Rhodovastum atsumiense: one gene and its partner. The protein of the gene in region 2 interacts with the protein of the main gene of each other region in a pairwise test. Links are inferred from orthologs where the notes say so. Each region holds a gene or a part of one and is shown on either strand. Other genes may lie near its edges.

What was found.
Region 1: the proteins of ftsA (region 2) and NBY65_RS06880 interact in binary tests that used the Escherichia coli proteins (3 or more experiments, as listed by UniProt). The link is inferred for Rhodovastum atsumiense from one-to-one orthologs.

Annotation. Positions count from the first base shown.
Region 1 is NZ_OW485601.1:1,535,275-1,550,186, forward strand. Bases 7,059-10,053 are described here. They hold NBY65_RS06880 (rod shape-determining protein), read right to left. Parts: upstream 9,081-10,053; coding sequence 8,037-9,080; downstream 7,059-8,036. Other genes in these bases: mreC (rod shape-determining protein MreC), read right to left, coding at 7,059-7,852; NBY65_RS06885 (hypothetical protein), read left to right, coding at 9,266-9,481; NBY65_RS06890 (2-isopropylmalate synthase), read right to left, coding at 9,566-10,053. In the rest of the region: NBY65_RS06840 (3-hydroxyacyl-CoA dehydrogenase NAD-binding domain-containing protein), read left to right, coding at 1-665; NBY65_RS06845 (helix-turn-helix domain-containing protein), read left to right, coding at 1,056-1,769; NBY65_RS06850 (DUF4337 domain-containing protein), read right to left, coding at 1,822-2,397; NBY65_RS06855 (ribonuclease activity regulator RraA), read left to right, coding at 2,581-3,285; rod shape-determining protein RodA, read right to left, coding at 3,313-4,464; mrdA (penicillin-binding protein 2), read right to left, coding at 4,461-6,335; NBY65_RS06870 (rod shape-determining protein MreD), read right to left, coding at 6,439-6,984; more of mreC, read right to left, coding at 6,989-7,058; more of NBY65_RS06890, read right to left, coding at 10,054-11,140; NBY65_RS06895 (NAD(P)-dependent oxidoreductase), read left to right, coding at 11,394-12,392; ilvC (ketol-acid reductoisomerase), read right to left, coding at 12,510-13,529; ilvN (acetolactate synthase small subunit), read right to left, coding at 13,580-14,113; NBY65_RS06910 (acetolactate synthase 3 large subunit), read right to left, coding at 14,214-14,912. UniProt on the Escherichia coli protein: Forms membrane-associated dynamic filaments that are essential for cell shape determination. Acts by regulating cell wall synthesis and cell elongation, and thus cell shape.
Region 2 is NZ_OW485601.1:959,842-974,641, reverse strand. What follows is about bases 10,485-13,367. They hold ftsA (cell division protein FtsA), read right to left. Parts: upstream 12,636-13,367; coding sequence 11,334-12,635; downstream 10,485-11,333. Other genes in these bases: NBY65_RS04160 (cell division protein FtsQ/DivIB), read right to left, coding at 12,661-13,367; ftsZ (cell division protein FtsZ), read right to left, coding at 10,485-11,275. Outside these bases: NBY65_RS04205 (aminopeptidase P family protein), read left to right, coding at 1-960; NBY65_RS04200 (response regulator transcription factor), read right to left, coding at 1,195-1,965; NAD-dependent DNA ligase LigA, read right to left, coding at 2,052-4,133; NBY65_RS04190 (sensor domain-containing diguanylate cyclase), read left to right, coding at 4,427-5,695; DNA repair protein RecN, read right to left, coding at 5,721-7,412; NBY65_RS04180 (outer membrane protein assembly factor BamD), read right to left, coding at 7,431-8,333; lpxC (UDP-3-O-acyl-N-acetylglucosamine deacetylase), read right to left, coding at 8,402-9,391; more of ftsZ, read right to left, coding at 9,692-10,484; more of NBY65_RS04160, read right to left, coding at 13,368-13,548; NBY65_RS04155 (D-alanine--D-alanine ligase), read right to left, coding at 13,536-14,453; murB (UDP-N-acetylmuramate dehydrogenase), read right to left, coding at 14,450-14,800. UniProt on the Escherichia coli protein: Essential cell division protein that assists in the assembly of the Z ring. May serve as the principal membrane anchor for the Z ring.

The DNA of each region.
Region 1 (14,912 bases), 580 kb from region 2 along the record:
AGGGCTTCATCGGCAACCGCCTCCTCGCGCGCTGGCGGCAGCAATGCGACTACCTGCTGGAGGAAGGCGCCTATCCGCAGGACGTGGACGCGGCGCTGGAGGCCCACGGCTTCGCCATGGGCCCCTACGCGGTGGCCGACCTGGCCGGGCTCGACATCGGCTGGGCAACCCGCAAGCGGCTGGCGCCCAAGCGCGACCCGCGGGCGCGCTGCGTTCCCATCGCCGACTGGATCTGCGAGCTTGGCCGGTTCGGCCAGAAGACCGGCGCCGGTTTCTACCTGCATGCCAATGGCCGGCGCGAGATCGACCCGGTGGTGACCGGGCTGGTCGAGCGCGCCTCGGCCGAACGCGGCCTCACCCGCCATCCGGTGGCGGCGGACGAGATCATCAGCCGGGTGCACGCGGCCATGGTGAACGAGGCCGCCCGCATCCTCGCCGAGGGGATCGCCCAGCGCCCCTCGGACATCGATGTCGTGCTGGTGCATGGCTATGGCTATCCCGCCTGGCGTGGCGGGCCGATGCACGAGGCCGACGGCATCGGCCTGCCCGAGATGCTGCGCCGCATCGAGTCGATGCACGACCGTGACGGGATCGGCTGGGAACCGGCACCACTGCTGCGCGAGATGGTGGCTGCCGGCAAGAGGTTCGCCGACCTGAACGTGTGAGGCGGCGTTGCTGCGGTTGACGGAGGCGCGGGACCAGATCGCCCGGCGGTGTGGTTGACGCGCTCCGCCGGCCAGTTAATGCTGCCTTCGCGATGACAGATGCTGTTGCGCCGCAGCACGACCTTCCGGCCTGGATCTCCCTGCCATGATCCCGGCCGGAAAAATCTTTCCCGAACATATTGCAGCATCGGGCAAGACGAAATTGCCCTGCGCCCCCGGCATGCCTTTCGGCATGACAATGTATCCAAATGTTTAAATATCCCGCATCCAATGCTCGCGAAACCCGAAACGGACCTTACTGTCACGTATTCGTGAATTTTTCCTGGCACAACGATCCCGCTTCCGGCTAAGGGAGCGCAAAGCGCGGGGAGGCCCGCAAGGAACACCGACATGCACGGCGTTGCTGCGATCCAGGCTGACGGTCTTCGTCCCAGGGAATCGACGGCCCTGACGGGATTGCTGGACTTCCTGGATCCCGGCCTGTCAGGACCATCACCCGCCGCGGCGCGCCCCGGAAACACCTGCTGCGAGCGGCGCTTCACCGCCGGCGAATGCGTGTTCCATGACGGCGCCCCGGCAAGGCTGGGCTTCCGCCTGCTGTCCGGGATGGTGCGGCTGTTCAAGCTGCTGCCGGACGGGCGGCGCCAGATCACCGGCTTCGCCGATCCGGGCGCCTATATCGGCTTTTCCGCCGGCACTTCCTACGCCACCGATGCCGAGGCCGTGGACGATGTCCTGGTGCAGCAGTTTCGCCTGGCATCCTCCGGCGACATCCTCGCCCGCTGCCCGGATCTGGAACCGGCCCTGCTGGAATGCATGTCCTCGGAACTGCTCGCGGCGCAGCAGCATATCCTGCTGCTCGGCCGCAAGACCTCACGCGAGCGGCTGGCGACCTTCCTGATCTGGCGGGCCGGCAAGGACGACATGATCCGCCTGCCGATGAGCCGCCTCGACATCGCCGACTATCTCGGCATGACCATCGAGACCACCAGCCGCACCTTCAGCATGTTCCGGCGCGAGGACCTGATCGAGCTGGCCGGGGCGAACGTGGTGAAGCTGCTCGACCGCGAGCGCCTCGCCGACATCGCCGAATGCGAATCCTGATGCCGTGGCTGCGGCGGGCCGTTCCGCCGCAGCCACGGACAGGACGGGTCCGCTAAACCAGCCCGGCGGCGACCGCGAGGCCGAACAGCCCGGCCACGCCGCCGATGGCGCCGGCGCTCCAGGCCAGCGGCATCACCCGCGTGACCACCGAGACCGAGGCCAGCACGATCGCGATCTGCAGCGCCCCGACCACCAGCTCGAACAGATGGTAGCGGTGGAAGGCAACCTCGCGCTGATGCTCCTCGGCCTTTGCCTTCTCGGCGATCTGCTTGCTGCCGTCACCGGCCACCGGATCATCCCGCAGCCGCGCCGCCTCCGTGCGCGCCGCCTCGGCCCGCTTGTGCACGGTGTCATCGGCATTGGGCAGGCTGTCCATGACCTCGGCGGCCGCGCGCTGGACCGTGGCGCGGATGTTCTTGGCCTGGAAGAACGCCCAGTTGTCGGCGGCCTGGATGTGATGCGTCAGATAGGCATTCTGCGAGCCCTTCTCGCCCATCTCGGCGATCGCCAGCATGGCCGCGAGCACCGCGATCAGCACGGCCACGCGGCGGGCGCCGCTGTCGCCATGGGCATGCCCGCCGCCATGGGCATGCTCGATGCCGTCCTTCGCCAATTCCGTCGAGTCCATCATTCCTCCTTCGCGCCGTTTCCGCTGACCGCCGGCGCGATGTAGCGCAATCGCGGCATCGGGCGAAAGCAACGAGGCGACCAGTCCGGCATCGTCGCAGACAGGGTGCCCATCGCCATGCGCATTCGACAGCTCCGGTCGGTTGGGCGAAGCTGACGTGACTCGCCCCAGAAGGAAACCGCCATGACGCTGGATGCCAGGACCGAAGCGGCGCTCGCCGGTGTCTCCACCGCCACCCTCACCACCGTGCTGCTGAAGAAGGGGCTGCGCAACGTGTGGATGCGCGGCCCGGCTCCGCTGCGGCCCGGCCAGCCCCGGCTGGTCGGGCGCGCCTTCACGCTGCGCTTCGTCCCGGCGCGGGAAGACCTGGCCACGCCGGAATCATGGTCCTCGCCGAAATCCACCCGCGGCGCGATCGAGGCCATGCCGCCAGGCTGCATCGCCGTGGTGGATGCCATGGGCATCACCGATGCCGGCATCTTCGGCGACATCCTGTGCGCGCGCATGGCCAAGCGCGGCATCGCAGCACTGGTCACCGACGGCGTGGTGCGCGACGTCGCGGGCGTGCTCGGGACAGGGTTGCCGGTCTGGTGCCGCGGCGCCGCCGCCCCGCCTTCCGTCGCCGGCCTGACCTTCGTCGACTGGCAGCAACCGATCGGCTGTGGCGGGGTCGCCGTGTTTCCCGACGACGTGGTGGTAGTGGACCAGGACGGCGCGGTGGTGATCCCGCAGGCGCTGCTCGATCAGGTGGTGGCGGCCGCGGTCGAGCAGGAACGGCTGGAAGGCTGGATCATGTCCGAGGTCGAAAAAGGTGTCCCGCTGCCGGGGCTCTATCCGCCGAATGCGGAGACGCGCGCCCGCTACGACGCCTGGGCAAAAGCGCAATAAGGCGGATGGCGAGGGACGGGCAGCACGCTACACCTCGTCCCGCCCCTCGCCGAATTCGACGTCGCGGTGCACGTGCACCGACAGCAGCAGCCCGAATCCCGCCATCACCGTGATCATTGCCGAACCGCCATGCGAGACCAGCGGCAGCGGCACCCCGCCCACCGGGATCGCGCCCATCACCATGGCGATGTTCACGAACACGTACATGAAGAAATTCATGCTGATGCCAAGTGCCACCAATCGCCCGTACTGGTGGCGGCAACGCAGCGCCATCGCCATCCCGCCCAGGATGATCAGCCCGAGCAGCACCAGCACCGCGACCCCGCCCACCAGCCCGAATTCCTCGGCGATCATGGTGAAGATGAAGTCGGTCTGCTTCTCCGGCAGGAAGTTCAGGTGGCCCTGCGTGCCCTGCAGGTAGCCCTTTCCCCACATCCCCCCCGAGCCGAGCGCGATCTTGCTCTGGATGATGTTGTAGCCGGCGCCGAGCGGATCGTTCTCGGGATTGAGGAAGGTGGTGATGCGGGCGCGCTGGTAGTCGTGCAGGTGGTTGTAGGCGATCGGCGCGGCCGCCGCGACGCCGGCCACGCCCAGCCCCACTTTCCACCAGCGCAGCCCCGCCCCCAGGAACACCGTCCCTCCGACCACGGCGGTGATCACCGCGGTGCCGAGATTCGGTTCCTTGAGGATCAGCACCACCGGCACCGCCAGCGCGATCGCCGGCGGGATCAGGAACAGCGGATTGCCCATCCGTTCCCAGGATGCCTTGTGGAACCAGGAAGCCAGCGCCATCACCAGCGCGATCTTCATCAGTTCCGAGGGCTGCCACTGCATCCCGCCGATCTCGATCCAGCGCTGCGCCCCCTTGCCGACATGGCCCATGTGCAGCACCAGCACCAGCAGCAGGACGCCGCCGGCATAGGCGAGCCAGGACAGCCGGGCGATGAAGCGGATATCCACCAGCGCGATCGACAGCATCAGCCCCAGCCCGAAGGCGAAGCGCAGGATGTGCTTCGCGGCATAGGGCTCGGACGATCCGCCCGCGGCCGAATAGAGCGCGACATAGCCGACCCCGGCGAGCGTGCAGAGCAGCAGCACATAGAGCCAGGGAATGCGCCACAGCTTGCCGGTCAGTCCGAACGAGGTCTCGCGGATCAGCCGCCGCTCGAACACGCTCACCGCCCCGGCTCCTTCGGGGGCATGTCGGCCATGCGCTGCGACGGATCGCGCCGTCCCAGCGGGTCGCGCGTCAGCGCCACGGTCATGATGTCGCGCGCCACCGGCGCCGCCGCCGCGGCCCCGGCATTGCCGTGCTCGACCACGATCGCCATCGCGTAGCGCGGCGCGTCATACGGGGCATAGGCCACGAACAGCGCATGCGGCCGGAATTCCCAGGCGAGCGTCTCCGACTTGAAGCCCTTCTCGCGCTGTTCGCGTGAGACCCGGCGCACCTGCGTCGAGCCGGTCTTGCCGGCGAGCTGCACGCCCGGGATCGCGAGCCGCGCCACCGTCGCGGTGCCACCGCCGTCATTGACCACCTGCCACATGCCGTCGCGCACGATCCCAAGGTCACGGTCGGCGATGCCGAGCAGCGGCCAGTCCTCGGGCCGCGCGCCGGCCTGCAGCACGCCGCCGATGCTGCGGGTCAGGTGCGGCTGCACCGCCCGGCCGGTGGCGATGCGCGAGGTCATCACCGCGAGCGACAGCGGCGTCAGCTGCAGGAACCCCTGGCCGATGCCATGCACGATGGTGTCGCCGAGATTCCACGGATGGCCCTGGCCGATGCGCCAGGCGCGGGTCGGCACCAGGCCCTGGCGCGCGCCCGGCAGTTCGATCGGCAGCTTCACGCCCAGGCCGAAACGATTCGCCATCGCGGCGATGCGGTCGATGCCGACGCGCCGCGCCACTTCGTAGAAGAAGACGTCGCAGGAATGCTTGATCGCGCTGCGCACGTCGAGCAGCCCATGGCCGCCCTTGCGCCAGCAGTGGAAGCGGGTGTCGCCGAGATCCAGGTGCCCGGGGCAATTGATGCGGTCGGTGGGGGAGATCACCTTCGCTTCCAGCCCCGCCAGCGCCACCACCATCTTGAAGGTGGAGCCCGGCGCATAGAGGCCGGCGACCGCCTTGTTGATCAGCGGCGCCCGGCGATTGCGCGTCCATTCCGCCCATTGCGCCTGCGACACGCCCGAATTGAACAGGGTCGGATCGAACGAGGGATTGGTCGCCATCGCCAGCACCTCGCCGGTGCGGCAATCCATCACCACGGCGCTGGCGCTCTCGTCGCCGAGCCGTTCCAGCACCGCCTTCTGCAGTTCGGTATCGATGCTCAGGCCGATATCCTGGCCCTTCACGCCTTCCTGCCGGTCGAGTTCGCGGATCACCCGGCCGACTGCGTTGACCTCGAGCTGCACCGCCCCGGCCCGCCCGCGCAGGGGCTTGTCGTGCCATTTCTCGATGCCGGCGCGGCCGATGCGCAGGCCCGGCAGCGACAGCATCGGATCATCGGCGACATCGTTCTCGTTGGGCGGGGCGACATAGCCGATGACATGCGCAAGCGTCGGGCCGAACGGATACATCCGCGTGGTGCCGACATCGACCAGGATGCCGGGCAGGTCGGGCGCATTCACCTCGATGCGCGCCATTTCTTCCCAGGAGAGGAACTCGCGCACCGAGATCGGCACGAAGCGGCGGTGCCGGCGCATCTCGCGTTCGATGCGGGCCCGTTCGTGATCGGCCAGCGGCACGATGCGGGAGAAATTGTCGAGCGTGGCGGAGACGTCCTCGGTCTGCTCCGCCACCAGCAAGGCCCGCCAGTTCAGCTCGTTGCCAGCCGCAACGACGCCGAAACGGTCCAGCACCCGTCCCCGTGGGGCCGCCACCAGGCGTGCGCTGATCCGGTTGCTTTCGGCGAGCGTGGCGTAGCGGGCGCCCTCGACGACCTGGACCTGGTACAGCTTGGCCCCCAGCAGCCCCAGCACCCCCACCTGCCCCGTCGCCACCAGCAGGGCCCGTCGGGTAAACACTCCCGTCCGCTGTGCCTCGCGCCTCATGATCGCCTCGTTGTGCCGCGCAGCGAGAATGGGATCCAAGGGCCTTGTGGCCCTTGGCAGGTCCAGGGCAGCGCCCTGGCCTTCCTTCCTTGGAAGGAAACGTTCACGCTCGCGCCGGTTCCGCAAGGGTAACGTGGGACCGGGTCAGCAGCACCGCCAGGGGCGGGTACAGCCCGGCCGACAGGATGGCCTGGAAGATGGCCGGCCCCACCGGCAGCAGGCGGAAGGTCAGCAGCGAGATAAGTCCCCATTGCAAGGCAGCCGCACCGGCGGCGATGCCCAGGAAGGCCATCCACACCAGCAGGAATCCCTGACGTGCCAGCACCCGGCGGGAATGGAAGGCGATGCCATGGGTGATCAGCAAGGTCAGCACGGAAACACCGACCGGCGCGAAGCCAAGCAGGTCGGCAAGCAATCCCAGTGCGAACACCGAAGCAGGGGGCATCGAGGCGGGGCGGAACAGCGACCAGAAGAACACGCAGCCGAGCACCATGGCGCATTGCAACTGGGCCTGGGCGGGCAATTCGAGTGGCCCTGCGGTCAGCAGCAGCAGCAGTGCGGTTGTCGCCACCGGGAAGCTGCGGCGGGCCACCACGTCGAGCCGTCGGCCGAGACTCTGGCGCGGGCGGATGCCAGGCTCGCGGTCCATCGCTTCAGCGCTTTCGCTCGGCCGCGCGGGGGGCGACCACTTCGGGCGGCAGTACCCCATGCAGATCGTAGTCGAACAGGCGCACGATCTCCAGCCGCTCGAGCCGGGCCGCGGGCTCGACTTCGGGCACGCCCTGGGCGCTGAGGCGGACGATGCCCACCGGCAGGCCGGCGGGGAAGGCGCCGGCCTCGGCGCTGGTGACCACGCGCTCGCCCTCCACCGGGGGGGTGTTCTCGGGCCAGTACATCAGGCGGGGCCGTGGGCCGTTGGTGCCGGCCAGCATGGCGCGGCTGCGGCTGCTTTCCAGGGTCACGGGGACGCGGCTGTTCATGTCGGTGATCAGCAGTACGCGGACGCTGCGGGTGCCGGCCTCGGTGACGCGTCCGACCAGGCCGCGGTCATCCAGGGCGATTTGCCCCTTGGTGATGCCATGTTTCGGCCCGGTCGAGAGCAGCACCGCACGGGCATAGACCCCCCCAGCATCGGCCACCACGCGCGCGGTGACGAAACTGGGCGCGGGATCGGGGATCCAGTGCAGGTTGGCCTTCAGCGTCGCGTTCTCGGCGTCCAGGGCCAGCGCGATCGCCTGCCATTTGCGCAGTTGTTCGTTTTCCTCGCGCAACCGGGCGTTATCGCGCACCAGGGTCAGCAGGTGCCGTGCGTCCTCGGCGGCGTCACGCACGCGGCTGACCGGCTCGGCCAGCACGCCCCAGATCGGCACCAGCGCGTCGGCCAGCATCGTGCGCAGGCGCTCGGCCATCACGGTATCCGCTTTGCCCAGCAGCATCAGGCCGAACGCCGCCGCGATCAGCACCGGCAGGGTCAGCTTCGAAAGCGCCTGCCGCACGGGGATCGAGAGCCGGATCAAGGCTGCATCCTGCCAGCTTCCACGGTGACCGGCCCCAAACTAGGGCAGGAGCCACACCGGATGCCACCCATGCATGAAGGACCAGTGGAGACTGTCAACCATTCCCGTGCAGGCACCACCGGCGGCCGGCCTCTCCCCGGAGAGAGCGGCATCGCCGCCCGGATGCGTGCGACGGGCGGTGCGATCAGTACATCGACGTCAGGACGTTGCGCAGGCGCTTGGTTTCCTCGAGCGCGCGGCCGGTGCCGAGGGCGACGCATTGCAGCGGGTTCTCGGCCACCATCACCGGCAGGCCGGTAGAGTCGCGCAGCACCTGGTCCAGCCGGTTGAGCAGGGCGCCGCCACCGGTCAGCACGATGCCCTTGTCGACGATGTCGGCGGCCAGCTCGGGCGGGGTGTTCTCCAGCGCCACCTTCACCGCCTCGACGATCTGGTTGACCGGCTCGGCCATGCTCTCGGCGATCGCATGCTGGCTGACCACCACCTCGCGCGGCACGCCGTTCATCAGGTCGCGGCCGCGCACCTCGCGGTACGGGCCTTCCTCGTCCTCGTACGGCAGGGAGGCGGCGCCGATGTCGATCTTGATCCGCTCGGCGGTGCTCTCGCCGATCAGCAGGTTATGGTTGCGGCGGATGTAGTTGATGATCGCCTCGTCCATCTTGTCGCCACCGACCCGCACGCTGCGGGAATAGACGATGCCGCCAAGCGAGATCACCGCCACTTCCGTGGTGCCGCCGCCGATGTCCACGATCATGCTGCCCGAGGGCTCGGTGACCGGCAGCCCGGCCCCGATCGCCGCCGCCATCGGCTCCTCGATCAGGAACACCCGGCGCGCGCCGGCGCTCTCCGCACTTTCCTGGATGGCGCGGCGTTCCACCGCAGTGGACCCGGAGGGGACGCAGACGATGATCAGCGGGGACGCGAAGCCGCGACGATTATGCACCTTGTTGATGAAGTGCTTGATCATCTCCTCGGCCACCTCGAAATCGGCGATGACGCCGTCCCGCAGCGGCCGGATGGCCTGGATGTTGCCGGGGGTGCGGCCGAGCATCTGCTTGGCCTCCTCGCCGACCGCGAGCACCTGCTTCTTGCCGCGGACATCGGCGATCGCCACCACGCTGGGCTCGTTCAGCACAATGCCGCGCCCCTTGACGTACACCAGCGTGTTCGCGGTGCCGAGGTCGATGGCCATGTCGGCTGACATGAAGCCGAGCAACCGGGAGAACATCTCGGGAAGAACCTTCTCAGGGGGCGTGGAAGGCGAAGGGCTTAGCGGCGCAATCCCTCGGGGGCAAGGGTCATGCTCGCGCGTTTGCGAGCAAACCGCCATGCCCTGGCCGTGGCCATGACACGACTTTGCCCGTTTCCGTGCGTTTCGGGGAAAATGACGACACCGCTGAAGGAAAGGCAGCCATGACGAAAGCATTCCTCACGGCCACCCTGCTGGCAGGGTTCGGGCTCGCACTCGCCGGCTGCGGCAGCAGCCCACTGACGCGGGGCGTTACCGGCGGGGCACTCGGCGCGGGCGCGGGGGCCGGGGCGGCGGCGCTAACAGGACACAATGCCGGGACCGGGGCATTGATCGGCGGCGGGGTCGGAGCACTGGGCGGGGCGCTGACGGCACCGTAAGCGCGGGGCGCTGCCCCGCCCTCGCCAGGAGGCTTCGCCTCCTGGACCTCCACCAGGGGCCATCAGGCCCCTGGACCCCAAAACTCAGGCGCTCAGGGCTTCGGGCTCAGTCCGCGTGCGCTTGACCAGCAGCTTGTTGAGCGCATGCACATAGGCCCGGGCGGCGGCGACGATGGTGTCGGTGTCGGCACCCTGGCCGTCCACCATCTTGCCTTCTTCCTCCAGACGCACCGTGACCCGCGCCTGCGCGTCAGTGCCCTCGGTGATGGCACCGACCGAGAACAGGCGCAGCGTGGCATCATGCGCGAACAAGGAACGAATCGCGTTGAAGGTGGCGTCCACCGGTCCGTCGCCGGTCTCCTTGCCACTGTGCACCACACCGTCGATTTCCAGCTCCAGCTCGGCGCTGGGCTTGGCCTTGCTGCCGGTGCGCACATCCAGCGAAACGAAGCGGATGCGGTCGTGCTCGCGCATCACCTCGTCCTCGACCAGGGCGGCAATGTCGTCGTCGTAGACCACCTTCTTGCGGTCGGCCAGCTCCTTGAACCGGCGGAAAGCGTCGTTCAACTGGTTGTCGCCGATCTCGCCATAGCCCAGGGACCGCAGCTTGTCGCGGAAGGCGGCACGGCCGGAATGCTTGCCCATGACCAGGTTGGACTTGGTCCAGCCGACACTCTCCGGGGTCATGATCTCGTAGGTGGCGGCGTTCTTCAGCATGCCATCCTGGTGGATGCCGCTTTCGTGGGCGAACGCATTGCGACCGACGATCGCCTTGTTGGGCTGGACGTCGAAGCCGGTGATGGCCGACAGCAGGCGCGAGGTCTTCAGGATCTTCTCGCTCGCCACCTGCGGCCGGGCCAGCACCGCGTCATGGCGGGTGCGCAGCGCCATCACGATCTCTTCCAGCGCCGCATTGCCGGCCCGCTCGCCGATGCCGTTGATGGTGCACTCGACCTGCCGCGCCCCGGCACGGATCGAGGCCACCGTGTTGGCGACCGCCAGCCCCAGGTCATTGTGGTTGTGGGCGGAGAAGATCACCCGGTCGGCGCCGGGCACGCGCTCGCGCAGCATGCTGAAGATGCGCGCCATGTCCTCGGGCAGGGCGTAGCCGACCGTGTCCGGGATGTTGATGGTGGTGGCCCCGGCCCGGATGGCGGTCTCGGTGGCGCGGCACAGGAAATCCGGCTCGGTGCGGCTGCCGTCCTCGGCCGACCACTCCACATCGTCGGTGTACTGCCGGGCCAGGGTGACGCTGTCGTGGATCGCCTGCAGCACCGCCTCCGGCTCCATCCGCAGCTTGTACTTCATGTGCAGCGGGCTGGTGCTGATGAAGGTGTGGATGCGCTTGCGCTCGGCCGGCGCTATCGCCTCGCCGGCCCGGGTGATGTCGGCGCGGCCCGAGCGGGCCAGGCCGCAGATCACCGGCCCCTTGATGGCCTTGGCGATCGACTGGACGCTTTCGAAGTCACCGGGGGAGGCGATCGGGAAGCCGGCCTCGATCACGTCCACGCCCAGTTCGGCCAGCGCCTCGGCCATGCGCAGCTTCTCCTGCAGGTTCATGGAGAAGCCCGGCGACTGCTCGCCGTCACGCAGCGTGGTGTCGAAGATGATGATCCGGCTGTCGTCCAGCGTGCCGAAATTGGGATGGGTAAAGGACATGTCGGTGCTCCTCGAGAATGATCGAACCTAGCCTCAGGGGTTCCCCTGAGCTGTGACCGGCACGCGGCCGGACGTCACGCCCAGGGGCGGCTAAGTCGAAGGAGGAGCAGGCCGAGCGGCAGACGCAGCAGGCCGCGCGCGGATGCGCGAGCGGAACGGCCAACGATGCCTGCGGGGTGAAACATGGGATCACCGTAGCGGCGGCGCCCGGATGATGCAAGCATCCGCCGATGACGTGAGGGGATCTTCGTCCATGCACAAGCTGGTGTTTTGCCGCGCCTTGCATCCCGAGGCGATGGCCCTGCTGGAGGCGCGCGAGGACGTCTCGGTGACCGTCCTGACCCATGAATTCCGCGGCCCTCCCCTGCAGAAGGAACTGGCCGCGCATATCCGCGACGCCTTCGGCATCATGGTGGGGCTGGAACGGGTCCACGAGGACCTGCTGGCCACCGCCCAGCGGCTGCGGGTGATCAGCCGCTTCGGGGTCGGCTTCGACGCCATCGACATCCCGGCCTGCAGCAAGCGCGGCGTGCTGGTCAGCGTCGCCAACGGCGCCAATGACCTTTCGGTGGCCGAGCACACGCTGATGCTGATGCTGATGCTCGCCCGCCGGGCCGTCGAGTACGACAATTCCGTGCGAGCCGGGACCTGGATGATCCAGACCGGGCGGCGGATGCACGAACTGGCGGGCAAGCGGGTGCTGGTGGTGGGCTATGGCCGGATCGGCACCCGGGTGGCCCGGCTCTGTGCCGCCTTCGGCATGCAGGTGATGGTCACCGACCCCGCCTTCCCCACCCCCCGGATCGCCGCCGACGGCTACATCCCCGCCCCGGATCTGTGGGCGGCGCTGCCGGAGGCCGACATCGTCACCCTGCACGCGCCGCTGGACTGCACCACGCGGGGCATGGTCAACGCCGATTTCCTCGAGCGCATGAAGGCCACCGCCTGGCTGATCAACACCGCGCGCGGCGGGCTGGTGGACGAAGCGGCGCTGGCCGGGGCGCTCGCGGGCGGCATCATCGAAGCCGCCGGCATCGACGTGCTGGTGCGCGAGCCGCCGATGGCCGACAATCCGTTGCTGAAGCTGCCGAACGTGGTGCTGAGCCCGCACAACGCCGCCGCCCCGCTCGAGTGCTATGCCAAGATGTCGCACCGGGCGGTGATGAACCTGCTCGATTTCATCGATGGCCGCCTCGACCCAGGCTACACGGTGAACCCCGAAGTCCTGGGCCACCCCGAAGGCGTAGGCTAACCCCCCCGCCGCGCAGCGAGACTGGGGTGCAGGGGCCTTGTGGCCGTCACGCGAATGCGTGCCTGCGCACGACGCCGGGTCCAGGGCAGAGCCCTGGACCTTTCTTTTTTCTTCTTTTTAGTTCCGGCTCTTGTCCACCAGCTTGTTCTTGGCGATCCAGGGCATCATCCCGCGCAGCTTCTCGCCGACCTGCTCGATCGGGTGTTCGGCGTTGCGGCGGCGCATGGCCTTGAAGTTGGCCTGGTTCACCTTGTTCTCCAGCATCCAGTCGCGGGTGAAGCGGCCGGTCTGGATATCGGTCAGCACGCGCTTCATCTCGGCCTTGGTCTCGGCGGTGATGATGCGCGGCCCGGTGACGTATTCACCGTATTCGGCGGTGTTGGACACCGAGTAGTTCATGTTGGCGATGCCGCCCTCGTAGATGAGGTCGACGATCAGCTTCACTTCGTGCAGGCACTCGAAATACGCCATTTCCGGCGCGTAGCCTGCTTCGACCAGGGTCTCGAAGCCGGCGCGGATCAGTTCGACCAGGCCGCCGCAGAGCACTGCCTGCTCGCCGAACAGGTCGGTTTCGCATTCTTCCTTGAAGGTGGTCTCGATGATGCCGGCGCGGCCGCCGCCGATCGCCGAGGCGTAGGAGAGGGCGATCTCCAGCGCGTTGCCCGAGGGGTTCTGCGCCACCGCCACCAGGCAGGGCACGCCGCCGCCGCGCTGGTATTCGCTGCGCACGGTGTGGCCAGGGCCCTTCGGCGCGATCATGAACACGTCGAGGTCAGGCCGCGCCTCGATCAGGTTGAAGTGGATGTTCAACCCGTGGGCGAAGGCCAGCGCCGCGCCCTGGCGCAGGTTCGGGGCCAGCTTGTCGCGATAGAGGTCGCCCTGCCCTTCATCGGGGGTCAGCACCATGACCACGTCGGCCCACTTGGCGGCCTCGGCCGGGTCCATGACCTTCAGGCCGGCGGCCTCGGCCTTGGCCACGCCCGAGGACCCCGCGCGCAGGCCCACGACCACCTCGGCGACGCCGGAGTCCTTGAGGTTGTTGGCATGGGCATGGCCCTGGCTGCCGTAGCCGATGATCGCGACCTTCTTGGCCTTGATCAGGTTCACGTCGGCGTCGCGGTCGTAATAGACGCGCATGGGGCTCGTTCCTTCAGTTGGGAAGTCGATGCGGCCGGGCGGAGGCGGGTTCAGATCACCCGCGTGCCGCGTGCGATGGCGGCTACGCCGGTTCGGGAGATCTCGGCAAGCCCCAGCGGGCGCATCAGCTCGATGAAGGCATCCAGCTTCGCGGTATCACCGGTCATCTCGAAGACGAAGCTTTCGGTGGAGGCATCCACCACCCGGGCGCGGAAGGCGTCGGCCAGCCGCAGCGCCTCGGCGCGCTCGTAGCCGCCGTTTTCCTTATGGGGGCAGATCACCTTGATCATCATCATCTCGCGGGCGAGATGCGGACCGTCCTGGGACAGATCCGCCACCCGGTGCACCGGCACCAGGCGGTCGAGCTGCGCCTTGATCTGCTCGATCACCATCTCGGTGCCGGAGGTGACGATGTTGATGCGGCTGCGGTTGCCGTCGGCCTCGACCGGCGCCACGGTCAGGCTGTCGATGTTGTAGCCGCGGCCCGAGAACAGGCCGACCACGCGGGCCAGGATGCCCGGCTCGTTGTCCACGAGCACGGAAATGGTCGCTGACCGGAACGAATTCGTGTTGTCCTGAGGCATGGTGGTCTCGTTGCTGTGCCCGCCGGCGCCCCGGGGGAAACCCGGGGCGGCGCGACGATGCGGGATGCGCGGGGCAGGAAGGCGGTCCGGCCGGGATCGATCAGACGAGGACCTTGCCCTCGTCGGTCACGCCCGCGACGCTGCCCGCGTGCTCGCTGCCCAGGATCATTTCGTTATGGGCCGCGCCCGAGGGGATCATCGGGTAGCAGTTTTCCTTCTGGTCGACGGCGATATCGGCGATCACCGGCCGGTCCGAGGCGATCATGGTGCGGATCACGTCGTCCAGTTCGTCGGCCGACCGGGCGCGCAGCCCGACCATGCCGTAGGCCTCGGCGAGCTTCACGAAATCGGGCAGCGCGGCCGAGTAGCTCTCCGAGTAGCGGCTGCCGTGCAGCAGTTCCTGCCACTGCCGCACCATGCCCATGTACTCGTTGTTCAGGATGAACAGCTTCACCGGCAGCCGGTACTGCGCCAGCGTGCCGAGCTCCTGGATGTTCATCAGGATGCTGGCCTCGCCGGCGATATCGATCACCAGGTCCTGGGGATGGGCGATCTGCACGCCCATGGCGGCGGGCAGGCCGTAGCCCATGGTGCCCAGGCCGCCGCTGGTCATCCAGCGGTTCGGCCGGTCGAACTTGAAGAACTGGGCGGCCCACATCTGGTGCTGGCCGACCTCGGTGGTGATGTAGGTCTCGCGCCCGGACCGCATCGAGGCTTCGCGGGTCAGTTCATACAGGCGCTGCACCGCGTATTGCGGCTTGATGATGGCGCCGCGCTCGTTGGACTGGTTGAAGCGCAG
Region 2 (14,800 bases):
TGGTTCGCCCAGACCCTGCGCGCTTCCGGCGCCGAGGTGATCCCCGGCATGGATCCCTGCCTGCTGCCGAAGGCCTGCAAGAACCCGACCGAGCAGCAGGGCGCGCGCGACGCCCATCATCGCGATGCCATCGCCGTCTGCCGCTTCCTGCACTGGCTCGACACCGCCGCCGGACGGGAAACCGAGATCTCCGCCGCCGAACGCCTGCTTGCCTTCCGCGCCGGGAATCCGGCCTTCCGCGGCGAGAGCTTCCCGGCTATCTCCGGCGCCGGCGAGCACGGCGCCATCATCCATTACCGGGTCACCCCCGCGACCGACCGGCCGATCCGGCCCGACGAACCCTACCTGATCGATTCCGGCGCCCAGTACGCGGACGGCACCACCGATATCACCCGCACCGTCTGGACCGGGCCCGGAACCCCGCCGGCGGAACTGCGCGACCGCGTCACCCGCGTGCTGAAGGGCCATATCGCCCTCGCCACCCTGGTGTTCCCCCAGGGGGTGGCCGGCCCCCATCTCGACGCCTTCGCCCGCAGCGCCCTCTGGCGCGCCGGCCTCGATTACGACCACGGGACCGGCCATGGCGTCGGCAGCTATCTCTCGGTGCACGAAGGACCGGTCAGTATTTCCCGCGCGGCGAAGCCGGTGGCGATCGCGGCCGGCATGATCCTGTCCAACGAACCCGGGTTCTACGCGCCCGGCGAATACGGCATCCGGCTGGAGAACCTGGTACTGGTGCAGCCGGCCGAGCTGCCGGGGGCGAAGAAACCCTTCCTGCGCTTCGAGACGCTGACCCTCGCGCCCTTCGACCGCCGCCTTATTGATCGTGATCTGCTGACAGCCGAGGAGATCCTCTGGCTGGACACCTATCACGCCTACGTCGTCGCCACGGTGGGACCGCATCTCGATCCGGCGCCACGGGCCTGGCTCCAGGCGGCCTGCGCGGCACTGGCCGGATAGCCGGGGGCGTTGCCCCCGACCCCACCAGGAGGCTTCGCCTCCTGGACCTCCACCAAGGGCCGAAGGCCCTTGGATCCCAATTCGGTTCCTGGGAGGGGGGCGAACCGGTACGGACCCGTCACCGGCGAGGACGGCCCCCCTCCCAGGAACCGAATAAGTGGGGTGCAGGGGCCTTCGGCCCCTGCCGGAGTCCAGAGGCGGAGCCTCTGGCGGGGGCGGGGCAGCGCCCCGCGCTTATCCGATCCGTGGCGGCAGGATGCGGAACTGGGCGGGGTCGGGGATGACGTAGCCGTGGCGTCGGGCCGACAGGATGGTCCGGTCGGAGGCACCCGCCGAGGCCACCTTGCGCCGCAGTTTCAGCACCAGTTGGTCGACGCTGCGGTCATCGGCGTGCAGCGAGCGTTTCAGTGCCGTCTGGCTCAGCCATTCGCGGGAGACGCTGCCCCCGTCGGCGTCCAGCAGGGCTTCCAGCGCCGCCGTTTCCGCTTCCGTGAGGGCGATGTTTTCCTCGTTGGGGCCGCTCAGCAGGCGGCGGGCGCAATCGAGCGTCACCAGCGGGCCGCGCGGGGCGGCCGGGTCCGGTTCGGGATCGGGGCGAGAGAGGCGCCGGTGCACCGCCCGGATGCGGGCGGCCAGTTCGCGCAGCGGGGCCGGCTTGACGATGTAGTCGTCCGCACCGGTTTCGAGCCCGGTGATCCGCGCCTGTTCAGCTCCGTCGACGGTGACGACGATGATGCCGCAATCCGCATCCTGGGCGAAGCGCGCCACCAGTTCCAGGCCGTTGACATCGGGCAGTTCCAGGTCGAGCAGCGCGACATCCGGCCGGAACACCGATTTTTCCGCGATCGCCGCGGCGCCGCTGGCCACGACATGCGTCTCCATCCCGGCATCGCGCAACGCCGCGGCGATCGCGGTCGAGACCGTTGGGCTGTCTTCGACGATCAGCACGCGCAACACCACGCTCCGTGGCTGTCTGCAGCCGTGCTCGCGCTCTGGGCTGTTCATCTCGCGTGACGGGTCCCGACTCACGGTTGTATGGCAATCTGACACGCCGTTGACTTTACGTCACGCACGATAACGTCATTATACAGTTACGAACTGGCAGCAACAAGTTCGCGCCATTCCGCCTCGGTCAAGATGCGCACGCCCAGTTCCGCGGCGCGGCGGGCCTTGGATCCGGCATCCGCGCCGACCACGACCAGGTCGGTTTTCCTGGACACGCTGTCGGTGACCCGTGCCCCCAGTTTCTCGGCCATGGCTTTGGCTTCCGGCCGGGTCAGGGTTTCCAGCGTGCCGGTGAACACGATGACCTTGCCCACCAGTTCGCCGGCGGCGTTCGCCGGCGCGGCGTCGGTGATGGTCAGCACCGCGGCGAGCGCGTCCACCGTGGCGACGTTGCGCGGTTCGGCGAAGAAATCCGCCAGTTCCTCGGCGATGGCGGGGCCGATGCCGACGATGCTGCCGAGGTCGCTGCGGGCCTCGGAGCCGATCTGCACGGCGTCCTGCATCTGCGCGCGCCAGGTGGCGAAGCTGCCGTAGTGCCGGGCGAGCAGCTTGGCGTTCGCCTCGCCGATGCGGCGGATGCCGAGCGCGTAGATGAAGCGGGCCAGCGGGATGGTCTGCCGCTCGCGGATGGCGCGGGAGAGATTGCGCGCCGACACCTCGCCCCAGCCCTCGCGGCGGGCGATCTTCGCTTCGTGGTCGGGCAGGGCGAAGATGTCGACCGGGCCGGCGATCAGGCCGTCGGCGTGGAATTCGCGGATGGTCTTCTCGCCGAGTCCCTCGATGTCGAAGGCGGGGCGGGAGACGAAGTGGATCAGTCGTTCCTCCAGTTGGGCCTGGCAGGTCAGGCCGCCGGTGCAGCGCCGCACCACCTCGCCGGGCGGGCGCAGGGCGAGGCTGCCGCAGACCGGGCAGTGATCGGGGAAGACATAGGGGACGGCGCCGGCCGGTCGCTTCTCCGCCACCACCGCGACGATCTGCGGGATGACGTCGCCGGCGCGCTGCAGCACCACCGTGTCGCCGATGCGTACGTCCTTGCGGGCGATTTCGTCCTCGTTGTGGAGGGTGGCGTTGCGCACCAGCACGCCGCCGACATTGACCGGCTGCAGCCGCGCCACCGGGGTCAGCGCGCCGGTGCGCCCGAGCTGGATGTCGATGCCTTCCAGCACCGTGGTCGCCTGTTCGGCCGGGAATTTCCAGGCGATCGCCCAGCGCGGCGCGCGACCGACGAAGCCCAGGCGACGTTGCAGGGCGAGATCGTCGACCTTGTACACCACCCCGTCGATGTCATAGGGCAGGGCGGCGCGCTGCGCGCCGATCCCGGCCTGGAACTCCGCTGCGTCGGCGGCGTCGGTAAGTTGTTTCGATAAGGGATTGACGGTGAAGCCCCATTCCTGCAGCCGCTCCAGCCAGTGCCAGTGGGTATCGACCGGCACCTCGCTGGCCTCGCCCAGCGCATAGGCGAACATCGACAGCTTGCGGTTGGCGGTGATGCGCGCATCCAACTGGCGCAGGCTGCCGGCGGCGGCGTTGCGGGGATTGGCGAAGATCTTCTGCCCGGCCTGCTCCTGCGCGGCATTGAGCGCGAGGAAATCGGCCTTGGTCATGAACACCTCGCCGCGGATTTCGATGCGGTCCGGCACGCCTGCGCCTTTCAGCCGCAGCGGGATGCTGGCCAGGGTGCGCACATTGGCGGTGACGTCCTCGCCTTCGTTGCCGTCGCCCCGCGTCGCCCCGCGCACCAGCCGTCCGCCCGCGTAGGTCAGCGACACCGACAGGCCGTCGATCTTCGGTTCGCCCACGAAGGCCAGGCGCTCGTCCTTCAACCCGAGGAAGCGTCGCGCCCGTTCGCAGAATTCGGCGAAGTCGTCCGGGCTGAAGGCATTGTCGAGGGAGAGCATCGGCACGCCATGGCGGGCCTTGGCAAAGCCGCCGGCCGGCGCCGCACCGACCCGGTGCTGTGGCGAATCCGCCCGCACCAGGGCGGGGAAGCGCGCCTCGATGGCGGCGTTGCGCCGGCGCAGCGCATCGTACTCGGCATCGGTGATCTCTGGCGCGTCGCGCTCGTGATAGGCGCGGTCGTGGCGCGCGATCTCGGCGGCGAGGCGGGCGAGCTCATCCCGGGCATCGGCCTCGGTCAGATCTTCAACTGAAATAAGTTGCGCATTCATAAGTTTTTCGTGCCGCTTATTGTTTATATGGATATGTAAATCAATGAATGCCGTGACGGCACCGAGGGATATTGCAAAGGAAGATAACATTCATATTTAGTATACTCCTTCGTTGACTTGGGTTGGCGTTGGGTGGCTTGTGGTGGATCGAACGCCGATCATGCAGGCGGGGGCGGTGACCGCGATGTTGCCTGGTGGATTTGAATCCTGTTGCGAACTTTGGTCATGGCGTTGGCGTGGGAACGTGTCGCGCCGGAACCGCTGAGGCAACCACTGAGATGGAGGCTCGGACCATGGTCGACGCGTCCGGGAACCTGCTGCAGCACGCGGGCTCCTATGAGGACCTGCTCGAATTCCTGAACGCCACCCCGATCGGCATCATCCGCCTGCGGTCCGATGGGGAGATCCTGCTGGCCAATTCCATGGCCATGCAGTTGCTGGCCCCGCTTGCCCCGGACGGGGAGTGCGGGGATCTCTTCCGCATGCTCGGTGGCCTCTTCCCCGATCTGCCGGACCGCGTGGCCGCCCACCCGCAGGCCGGTCCGATCTGCGCGCAGGCGCAATTGTCGCTGCCTGGCACGCGCCGTGTGCTCAGTTTCGGCCTCGACCGGGTGAATGCCGATACCCTGATGGCGGTGGTGCAGGATGTCACCGCGCAGGTCGAGCAGAACCGGCGCATCCATGCCGATGAAGAGCGGTTCCGGGCCATCTTCGACAATCTGCGCGACTGCGCGATCTGCACGGTGGATCGCGAGGGGCGCATCGAGGCGTGGAACCGCTCGCTCGAGCGTCTCGGCGGCTGGCAGCCGGAAGACGTGGTGGGGGCGTCGATCTCGATCCTGTTCACCCCCGGCCGCATCGGCGCGCACCGGGCATCGTCCCTGCTCGCCAAGGCCCGGCAGAACGGGGCGGCGGAATTCGAGGGGTGGGGGCAGCGCAAGAACACCGATCTCTTCTGGTGCAGCACCGCCGCGACGGCGCTGCCGGCGGAGGATGGAGAGGTTGGCGGCTATGTGCTGGTGACGCGCGACCTGACCGGGCGCAAGGAGGCGGAAGCCAAGCTGATGACGCTGGCGACCACCGATCCGCTGACCGGGGCCAATAATCGCCGCACCGGCGAGAAGCGGCTGAACGAGGAGTTCCGGCGCTGGCAGCATTACGGGCGCAATTTCGCGGTGCTGCTGGTCGATTGCGACCATTTCAAGAAGGTCAACGATCAGTATGGCCATGAAACCGGCGACGCGGTGCTGTGCATGCTGGTGTGGCTCTGTCGCGAAAGGACCCGCGAGGCGGATGTCACGGTCCGCTGGGGCGGCGAGGAGTTCCTGGTGCTGCTGGCCGATACCGATGCCGATAAATCCCTGATGATCGCCGAGCGGCTGCGCGAGTCGATCGAAAGCAGGCTGGTGGAGAACGCAGGCCAGACCGTGCGCGTGACCGTCAGCATCGGCCTCGCCTTGCCCAACTCGGGTGACAACCGTCCCGATGATGTCGTGCGCCGCGCCGATGTCGCGCTCTATGAAGCCAAGCGTACCGGGCGCAACCGGGTGGTCGTCGCCTGATCCCCGGCGGCCGGCCGGCCGCGTTTCAGCCGACGCCGACCAGCAGGCTGTCGGCCGCCGCCCGTGCCGCCTCGGTGACGGTCTCGCCGGCCAGCATGCGCGCGATCTCTTCCCGCCGGGCCGGACCTTGCAGCTTTTCCACCAGCGTCTGCGCACGCCCCTTCGCCACTTCCTTGGCCACCCGCAGATGCGCAAGGCCGCGCGCCGCCACCTGCGGGCTGTGCGTCACCAGCAGCACCTGCACCTGCTCCGCCACCCGCGCGAGCCGTTCCCCCACGGCCGCGGCGGTGGCGCCGCCGATGCCGGAATCGACCTCATCGAATACCAACGTAGGCACTGGCGAAGCACCGGCCAGCACCACCTTCAGGGCCAGCATCAGCCGTGACAGCTCGCCGCCGGAGGCGATGCGGGCCAGCGGCCCCGGGGTCTGGCCGGGATTGGTGGCGATCAGGAACTGCACCGATTCGGCCCCCGCGGCGCCCCAGCCGGATTCCTCCAGCGGGGTCAGGCCGGTGACGAAGCGCGCCTTGTCGAGCCTGAGCGGCGGCAGCTCGCGCGCGACCGCCTGGTCGAGCCGCGTCGCCGCGGCGCGGCGGGCCGCCGAGAGGCGCTCGCAGGCGGTGACATAGGTCGCGCGCGCCGCCACCGCGGCTGCTTCCAGCTCCGCCACCCGCGCCGTTCCGGTCTCCAGCGCCGCCAGCCGGGCGGTGAGGGACTCGCGCAGGCCCGGCAGCTCCGCCACCGTCACCTGGTGCTTGCGCGCCGCCGCGCGCAGCGCGAACAGCCGCTCCTCGGTGGCTTCCAGCCGGCGCGGATCGGCATCGGCATCGGCGGCCAGCCGGGCCAGCAGCATTTCCGCCTCGGCCAGCGCTTCCTCGGCGCGCTCCAGCGCGGCCAGGGCCGGGGCGGCCGGGTTCTCGCCGCTGGCGGTGCCGGCGGGGGTCAGCCGCTGCAGCGCCCGTCCGGCCGCCCGCAGCGCCGCGGCCGGTCCGGCGCTGCGGCGGTCACGCGGCGTCAGCTCGGCCAGGGCGGCGGCGATCGCCTCGGCGCGTTTTTCCCCCTGCTGCAGCGCCTGGCGTTCGGTGGCGAGTTGCTCTTCCTCGCCGGCCTCGGGCTGCAGCGCGGCGAGTTCCTCGACGGCGTGGCGCAGCCAGTCCTCGTCACGCTGGGCCGTTGCCATTGCCTCGCGCGCCTCGGCCAGGGCGGTGGTCGCCGCGCGCCAGCGCCGCCATGCCTCGGCGACGCCCGTGCGCAGCGCCGGCGGCACGGCGAAGGCGTCCAGCAAGGCCGCATGGCCGGCCGGGTCGGCCAGCCCCATCTGGTCGTGCTGGCCCTGCACCTCGACCAGCAACCCGCCAAGCCGGCGCAGCAGGGCCGCCCCGACCGGTTGATCGTTCACGAAGGCCCGCGAGCGCCCGTCGCGGCTGAGCACCCGGCGCAGTACCAGCTCGTCCTCGGCCGCGAGACCCTGCTCGGCCAGCAACGCATAGGCCGGATGGCCGGGCGGCGGCTGGAAGGCGGCGCTGACCGAGGCCTGTTCGGCCCCGTGGCGCACCAGCCCCGACTCGGCCCGCGCCCCGAGGGCGAGGCCCAGGCTGTCGAGCAGGATCGACTTGCCGGCACCGGTTTCGCCGGTCAGCACCGTCAGCCCGGCGCCGAAGCCGAGATCAAGGCGCTCGATCAGGACAACGTCGCGGATCGAGAGCGCGGTCAGCACGGGCCGGTCCCGTTGCGGTCAGAACGTGGTGCCGAACACGCGCCCGAAGAAGCCCGGCTTGGACTGGGGCGCGGTGGTCGGGTTGCCGGCCTGGTCGACCTCGCCGCTGCGGGTGAGGTCGTTGTAGCTGTCCTCGTACCACTCGCTGCCCGGATAGTTGTGGCCGAGCACGGCGGCGGTCTTGCGGGCCTGGTCCACCAATCCAAGGGTCAGGTAGATCTCGGTCAGCCGGTGCAGCGCCTCCGGGACGTGGTTGGTGGTCTGGAAATCATCGACCACGCGCTGGAACCGTCCGATGGCGGCGGTATAGAGCCGCTGCCGCTGGTAATAGCGTCCGACTTCCATTTCCTTGCCCGCGAGGTGATCGCGCGCGAGGTCGATCTTGAGCCGGGCATCGCGGGCATAGGCGCTGTCGGGGAAGCGGTTCACCACTTCCTGCAACGCGCCCATGGCTTCCTGCGTGGCCTTCTGGTCGCGCCGGATATCGGCGATCTGCTCGTAATAGCAGAGCGCGCGCAGATAATACGCATAGGCGATGTCGCGGTGGGCCGGGTGCAACTGGATGAAGCGGTCGAGCACGCCGATCGCGTCGGTGTAGTGGTTGCGCAGATACTCGGCATAGCCCTGCATGAGCTGCGCGTTCACCGTCCAGGTCGAATAGGGGTAGTTCTGTTCGATCTGGTCGAATTGCTGAACCGCTGTGCCGTAGTTCTGGCGGTTCAGGGCGTCGATCCCACGGTTGTACAGCTCTTCCACCGGGATGGTGGAGGGATCCTGCTTGACCTCGAGTTCCTCCGGCTTGCCGGACCAGGGATTGAGCGCATCGAGAGTGGAACAGGCCCCGAGCGGGACGGCGAGGGCGGCCAGCAGGACGACGGAGCGAGAAAGCGGGGCCGCGCGGCGGGGCGTCTTCAAGTGCATCACCGAAGCTGTGAAACCGCGCGCTTATAGCATGCCGGCGCCACGGGCGAAGCCGGCAGCGCCCGCGATCAGACCGGCGCCGCCGCGGCGGGGAGGCCGGCGTGCCAGCTCGCGAGCGGCTCAGGCTGCGGGGCGAAGCGCCAGTTGGCGGCATCGGCGAACAACGCGTGCAGCAGGCGGTTGTTCAGCGCATGGCCGGGGCGGTGCGCCAGCAGGCGCGCGCGCAGCGGCGCGCCGGCCAGCGACAGGTCGCCGACCACGTCGAGCAGCTTGTGGCGGACGAATTCGTCCTGCATGCGCAGGCCGGCCGGGTTCAGCACCTGGGCGCCGTCCACCACCACGGCGTTGTCGAGGCTGCCGCCGCGCGCGAGGCCGGCGGCCCGCAGGCTGTCGATTTCGGCGGCCAGGGCGAAGGTGCGCGCCCGTGCCAGGTCGGTGCGGAAGCTGGTCTCGGACAGGCGCAGGGTCAGCGCCTGTCGCCCGATCGCCTCGGCCTCGAAGGCGATGGAGCCGGCGATGTCGAACCCATGCACGCCCGGGCGCAATTCGGCGTAGGCGTCGCCCTGGCTGACCCGCACCGGCCGCAGCACCTCGATCGCCCGCAGCGGCTGGTCCTGTTCGACGATGCCGGCGCAGTCGATCAGGAACACGAAGGCCGCCGCCGAGCCGTCGAGGATGGGCATCTCCGGCGCATCGACTTCCAGCACGGCGTTATGCACGCCGCACCCGGCGAGCGCGGCCAGCACATGCTCGACCGTGCCGACCCGGTGCGCCGGCTGGCCCGGCAGGCCGAGCACGGTGCACAGGCGGGTGTCGACGACGTTGTCCCAGCGCGCCGGGATGTCGATGCCGAGGTCGGTGCGGCGCACCACGATGCCGGTATCGGCGGGCGCGGGGCGCAAAGAGAGCGATACCTTGCGGCCGGAATGCAGCCCGACGCCGACGCAGGAGATGGCATTGCGGAGCGTGCGCTGCATGCCGAAGCCGAGTCCCGCCAGGCGCGGCGCGGCGCCGAAGGCGGCGGTCTCCAGGCGAAATGTCTGCGGCAGCCCATCCATCGTGTCGGTCTTTCCCGTCGGTCCCCGCCCGTCCGCAAGGCAGGCCCGGAGGGCCGCTCCTGCATGGGGCTTTGCAGTCAGGCCGGCGCCTGCTGCGCCGTGACGGGGAAGCTAGGGGGGACGGATGGACCGTTCCAGTCAATGATTATTGCTGAATATTTCACCGCAACCACCTGATCTTACAGCAATTATGGCGCGGATATGGCGGGGTGGTGCTGCAATGCGAAAGAGCGGAAATGAAACCCCCGGGATGCGAGGGCTTCGCATCCCGGGGGGAAGGGCAGGCGGTTGGCCGGGTGGTCAGGAAGACTGGCGGCGCAGGAAGGCGGGGATGTCGATGCCCATTTCCTCGCCGGCTGCCTGCCGGACATTGGCCCGGACCGGTGCTTCGCGCGGGGCTTCGTGCAGCGAGGGGTCGGTGCGCTGGCTGGTGGCCGGAGCGGCCCCCGGTTGCGCCGGCAGGCTGCCGCGGATCGCGCCGGTGACGATGCCGAACAGGCTCTTGCGCGGCGGCTGCGCCGCTTCCGCCTCGCCATAGGCCGGGCGTGGCGCCGCCGCGCGGGGCTGCGGCACCACGTGCGGCCGGGCCGGGGCAGCCGGCTCGGCCTCTTCCTCGTAGCCATGCGCGGCGGCCACCGGCTCGGCTTCCGCCGCCATCACCGGTGCGGCATGGGCGGTGGCCACGGCCGCGCCGCCGGCCAGGCGCGGGCCCGGACCGGCGGCGATGACCGGCCGCGAGGGCTGCAGGCGGGCCTGTGGCGAGGCGCCGGGGACGCCCGGGCGCGGAGAGACGGGCGGGGCGGCCATGACGCCGAGCGGCGCGCCATTGGCCCCGGCCGAGGCGCTCGCGACCGCGCTCGCCGCGCCGCCGGCCACCGCCACCAGCTTCGGCTTCTCCGCCACCTTCTGCGACGGGGTGTCGATGCCGGTCGCCACCACCGAGACGCGGATCTTGCCGTTCAGCGTGTCGTCCACCGCCGAGCCGAAGATGATGTTGGCTTCCTCGTCGACTTCCTCGCGGATGCGGTTCGCGGCCTGGTCGACCTCGAACAGCGTCATGTCCTCGCCGCCGGTGATGTTGATCAGCAGGCCGCGCGCGCCGGCCATGCTGGTGTCCTCGAGCAGCGGGTTGCTGATCGCGGCCTCGGCGGCGCGGATGGCGCGGTTCTCGCCCTCGGCCTCGCCGGTGCCCATCATCGCCTTGCCCATCTCCGCCATCACGGTGCGGATATCGGCGAAGTCGAGATTGACCAGGCCAGGGGCGACCATCAGGTCGGTGACGCCGCGCACGCCCATGTAGAGGACGTTGTCGGCCATCTTGAAGGCTTCCTTCCAGCCGGTGCGCTCGTTGGCCAGTCGGAACAGGTTCTGGTTGGGGATGACGATCAGCGTGTCGACGTATTGCTGCAGCTCGTTGATGCCTTCGTCGGCGGCGCGCGCGCGGCGCTGACCCTCGAAGGTGAAGGGCTTGGTCACCACGCCGACCGTGAGGATGTTCTTCTCACGGGCCATGCGCGCGATCACCGGTGCCGCCCCGGTGCCGGTGCCACCGCCCATGCCGGCGGTGATGAACACCATGTGCGCCCCGTCGAGATGGCGGTACAGCTCGTCAGCGGCTTCCTCGGCGGCGGCGCGGCCGATCTCCGGCTTGGCGCCGGCGCCAAGCCCCTGCGTGATGTGCGGGCCGAGCTGAACGCGCCGGTTGGCGGTCGAATGCAGCAATTGCTGTGCATCCGTGTTGGCCACCACGAACTCCACGCCCTGAAGGTTCATGGCGATCATGTTGTCCACGGCGTTCGTGCCACCACCGCCCACCCCGATCACGGTGATGCGCGGGGTGAAGTCGGTGTGCAGGTTCTGCGGGATCGTCAGGTTCAGGGTCATCCGTTCTCCCCCCTTCTTGGGGTTCCGATTGCAAATGTGAGCTCGATTCGCGCCTTCGTCACAGTCGTTCTCGCAGGAAATCGACGACACGGCGCATCCACCCGCCCTGTCGTTCGGCTTCCAGATCGATGCCGTGCAGCGTGCGGCCCTCACCCGCTGCCCAGGCCAGCAGTCCAACGGCCGTCGCGAAGGCCGGCCCCGCTGCCGAATCGGGCAGGTCGCGTACCGAGGTCGGGCGCCCCAGTCGCACCTGCCGTCCGAGGATGCGTGCCGCCATCTCGCGCGCACCCGAAAGCTGGCTTGCCCCGCCGGTCAGCACCACGCGCGTTCCGGCAACCCTCCCCAGGCCCGAGCCATCCAGCCGCTCCTTCACCATTTCGAACGTTTCTTCCAGCCGAGGCCGGATGATGTTCACCACCATGCTGCGTGGGACCTTGGCGATCTGATGTTCCTCCTCGCCGACCAGCGGCACGGGCAGCATCTCACGCTCGTCGTCGGGAGAAATCTGCGCGCTCCCGTACAACGTCTTCAATCGCTCGGCATGAGCCACCGGGGTGGAGAGGATGCGGGCGATGTCGTTGGTGACGTGCACGCCGCCCACCGGCAGTTGCGCGGTGTGCAGCAACTGCCCCTCGGCGAACACCGCCATCCCGGTGGTGCCCCCGCCCATGTCGAGCACGGTGGCGCCGAGCTGCTTCTCGTCCTCGACCAGGGTCGCCATGCCCGCCGCCATCGGCGCGGAGACCAGCTCCGCCACATCCAGGTCGCAGCGTGCCATCGCCGCCCCGAGCGTGCGCAGCGCGGTGGAGACGGCATCGACCACGTGCAGCCGGGTGCTCAGGGTCTCGCAGTGCAGGCCGCGCGGATCGGCGACCCCCTGCATGTCGTCGGCGGTGAAGGCGAGCGGCAGGGCGTGGATGATCTCGCGCCCCTCGCACAGCGCCCGGGCGCGGCCTTCCAGCAGCACGCGGCGGATGTCGCTGTCGGTGACGGCGCGCCCGCCCACCGGCCATTGCACGTTGAACAGCCGGCTCTCGGGCTGGCCGCAGGAGAGGTTGGCGGTGACCGCGCGCAGCCGCGTGCCCGCCATCTCCTCCGCCTGGCCGACCGCGGCGCGGATGGCGCGCTCGGCTTCCTCGATGTCGGTGATGCCGCCGCCGCGTACGCCGCGGCCCTTCTGCCAGCCGAAGCCCAGCACGCGCAGGGTGAAATCCGATTCCACCCGGCCGATGATGCAGACGATCTTGGTGGTGCCGATGTCGAGCACGCCGAAGGCGCCGGACGGGCGCGGCCGGTTGCGCGCCGGCGGTTCGGGCGGATCGAGGGCCGGCGGTGGCACGCGCCGTGACATGTCGTTCATGTCGCGCCTTTCATGCCATGCTGCATCATGTCGACTTCCGCACGGGCTTGCCGTCCTTGGGGTCGGTGCGGTCGGGTTGCGGCTGGGGACGCACCACCAGCCGGTCGGCCAGGCGCAGATCCACCACCTGCAGCGGCCGGTCGAGCAAGGCGAGGTTGGCGTGCATCTCGGCAAGCTTGGCCAGGGCCGGCGCCTCCGCCCCTTCCGGCAGCAGCACGTCGGCGCCGTTGTTCATCCGCAGGTTCCAGCGCCGCTCGCCCACCCGCACCGCGGCGACCATGCGCGACATGATCTCCGGATAGACGGCGAGCGCGTCGATCAGCGCCGCCGCCGCGGCCGGGGCGCCCGGGCCCACCACCAGCGGCACGTCGCGGGCGAAGGAGGCCACGTCGGAATCGGTCACCACCTCGCCGCCGCGGTCGACCAGGGTGAACTTGCCGTGCAACTGCCACACGGCGAAGGGGCGCCGCTCCTGCAGTTGCACGCGGATCGTGCCGGGCAGGCGCCGTTCCACGGTGACGCTCTGCACCCAGTTGATGCGCTCGATGCGCGCGCGCGCGGCGTCGATGGAATAGCCGAGGATCGGTTCGCCGGTGCGCACGCCCAGCGCCGCCCACAGCAACGGCTCGGGGGTCTTCTGGCGGCCCTCGATCGTCACCTGCTGCACGCGCAGGCCCAGATGCGCCGTGGCATGGCCGAACCGTTCACGGAAGCTCTCGCCCTGGCCGATCGACTGCACCGCGACGTAGCCGCCGCCGCCGATCGCGGCGAGCCCGAGCAGCGCCAGTCCCGGCCGCACCAGCCAGCGTTGCCGCTTCCACAGCAGGCGCCACCAGCCGGGCCGGTCCGGCATGCGCGAAGCCGGGTAGGCGGTACCCGGCCTGGTGCGGGGGGCGGGTTTCACGCGCGACATGCGGCGTTCTCCACCATCCAGGCGCAAAGCTGCGGGAAGCTCATGCCGCGATAGGCAGCCTGCTCGGGCAACAGCGAGGTCGGCGTCATGCCAGGTTGGGTGTTGACTTCCAGCAGCACCAGCCGGCCGGGTTCGCCCGCGGTGTCATCATAGCGGAAATCCGCCCGGCTTGCGCCACGGCAGCCAAGAGCACGATGGGCTGCAACGGCCACCTCCAGCGCGCGCGCCGTGGTTTCAGGGGGAATCGCGGCCGGGACGACATGGCGCGAGCCGCCATCCGCATATTTCGATTCGTAATCGTAAAAACTGTGGCTGGCAAGAATCTCGGTCACCGCCAGCGCCTGTTCGCCCATTACGCCCACCGTCAGCTCGCGGCCGGGGATGTATTCCTCCACCATCGCCTGCGCTCCCCAGTGCCATCCCGACGCAACGGAAGCACGGCGGTTGTCCCCTTCACGCAGGATCGTGACCCCGACCGAGGATCCTTCGTTCAATGGTTTGACGACATAGGGCAGGGGCATCGGATCGGCGTGCTCCAGGGCGGCGACATCGACCACCCGGCCGCGCGGCACCGGCAGCCCGGCGGCGGCGAACACCGCCTTGGCGGCGCCCTTGTCCATCGCCAGCGCCGAGGCCCGCACCCCGGAATGGGTGTAGGGGATGCCAAGCCAGTCGAGCACGCCCTGGATCGCGCCATCCTCGCCGAACCGCCCGTGCAGGGCGTTGAACACCACGTCCGGCCGTGGATCGAGCGCCGCGATCACCGCGCGCAGGTCATCGCCCACCTCGACCGGCACGACCTCGTAGCCGGCTTCGCGCAGCGCCCGCGCCACCTGCTGTCCCGAAGCCAGCGAGACCTCGCGTTCGGTCGAGATGCCGCCGTAGAGAACCGCGACCCGGGTCATGTCTCGTTCTCCTTGTGCGGGAGCGTGGCCGGACCGGCGGGGGCGCCCGGCACCCCGATCCGCCTGATTTCCCATTCCAGCTCCACGCCGCTGGCCTCGCGCACGCGGCGACGGACCTCCTCGCCCAGCCCCTCGATGTCGGAGGCGGTGGCACCGCCGGTGTTGATCAGGAAGTTGCAGTGCTTCGTCGACACCTGCGCCCCGCCGCGCGCCAGGCCGCGGCAGCCGGCGGCCTCGATCAGCTCCCACGCCTTCATTCCGGGCGGGTTGCGGAAGGTCGATCCGCCGGTGCGGGCGCGCACCGGCTGGGTGGCCTCGCGATGCGCGCGGATCTCGGCGATGCGGGT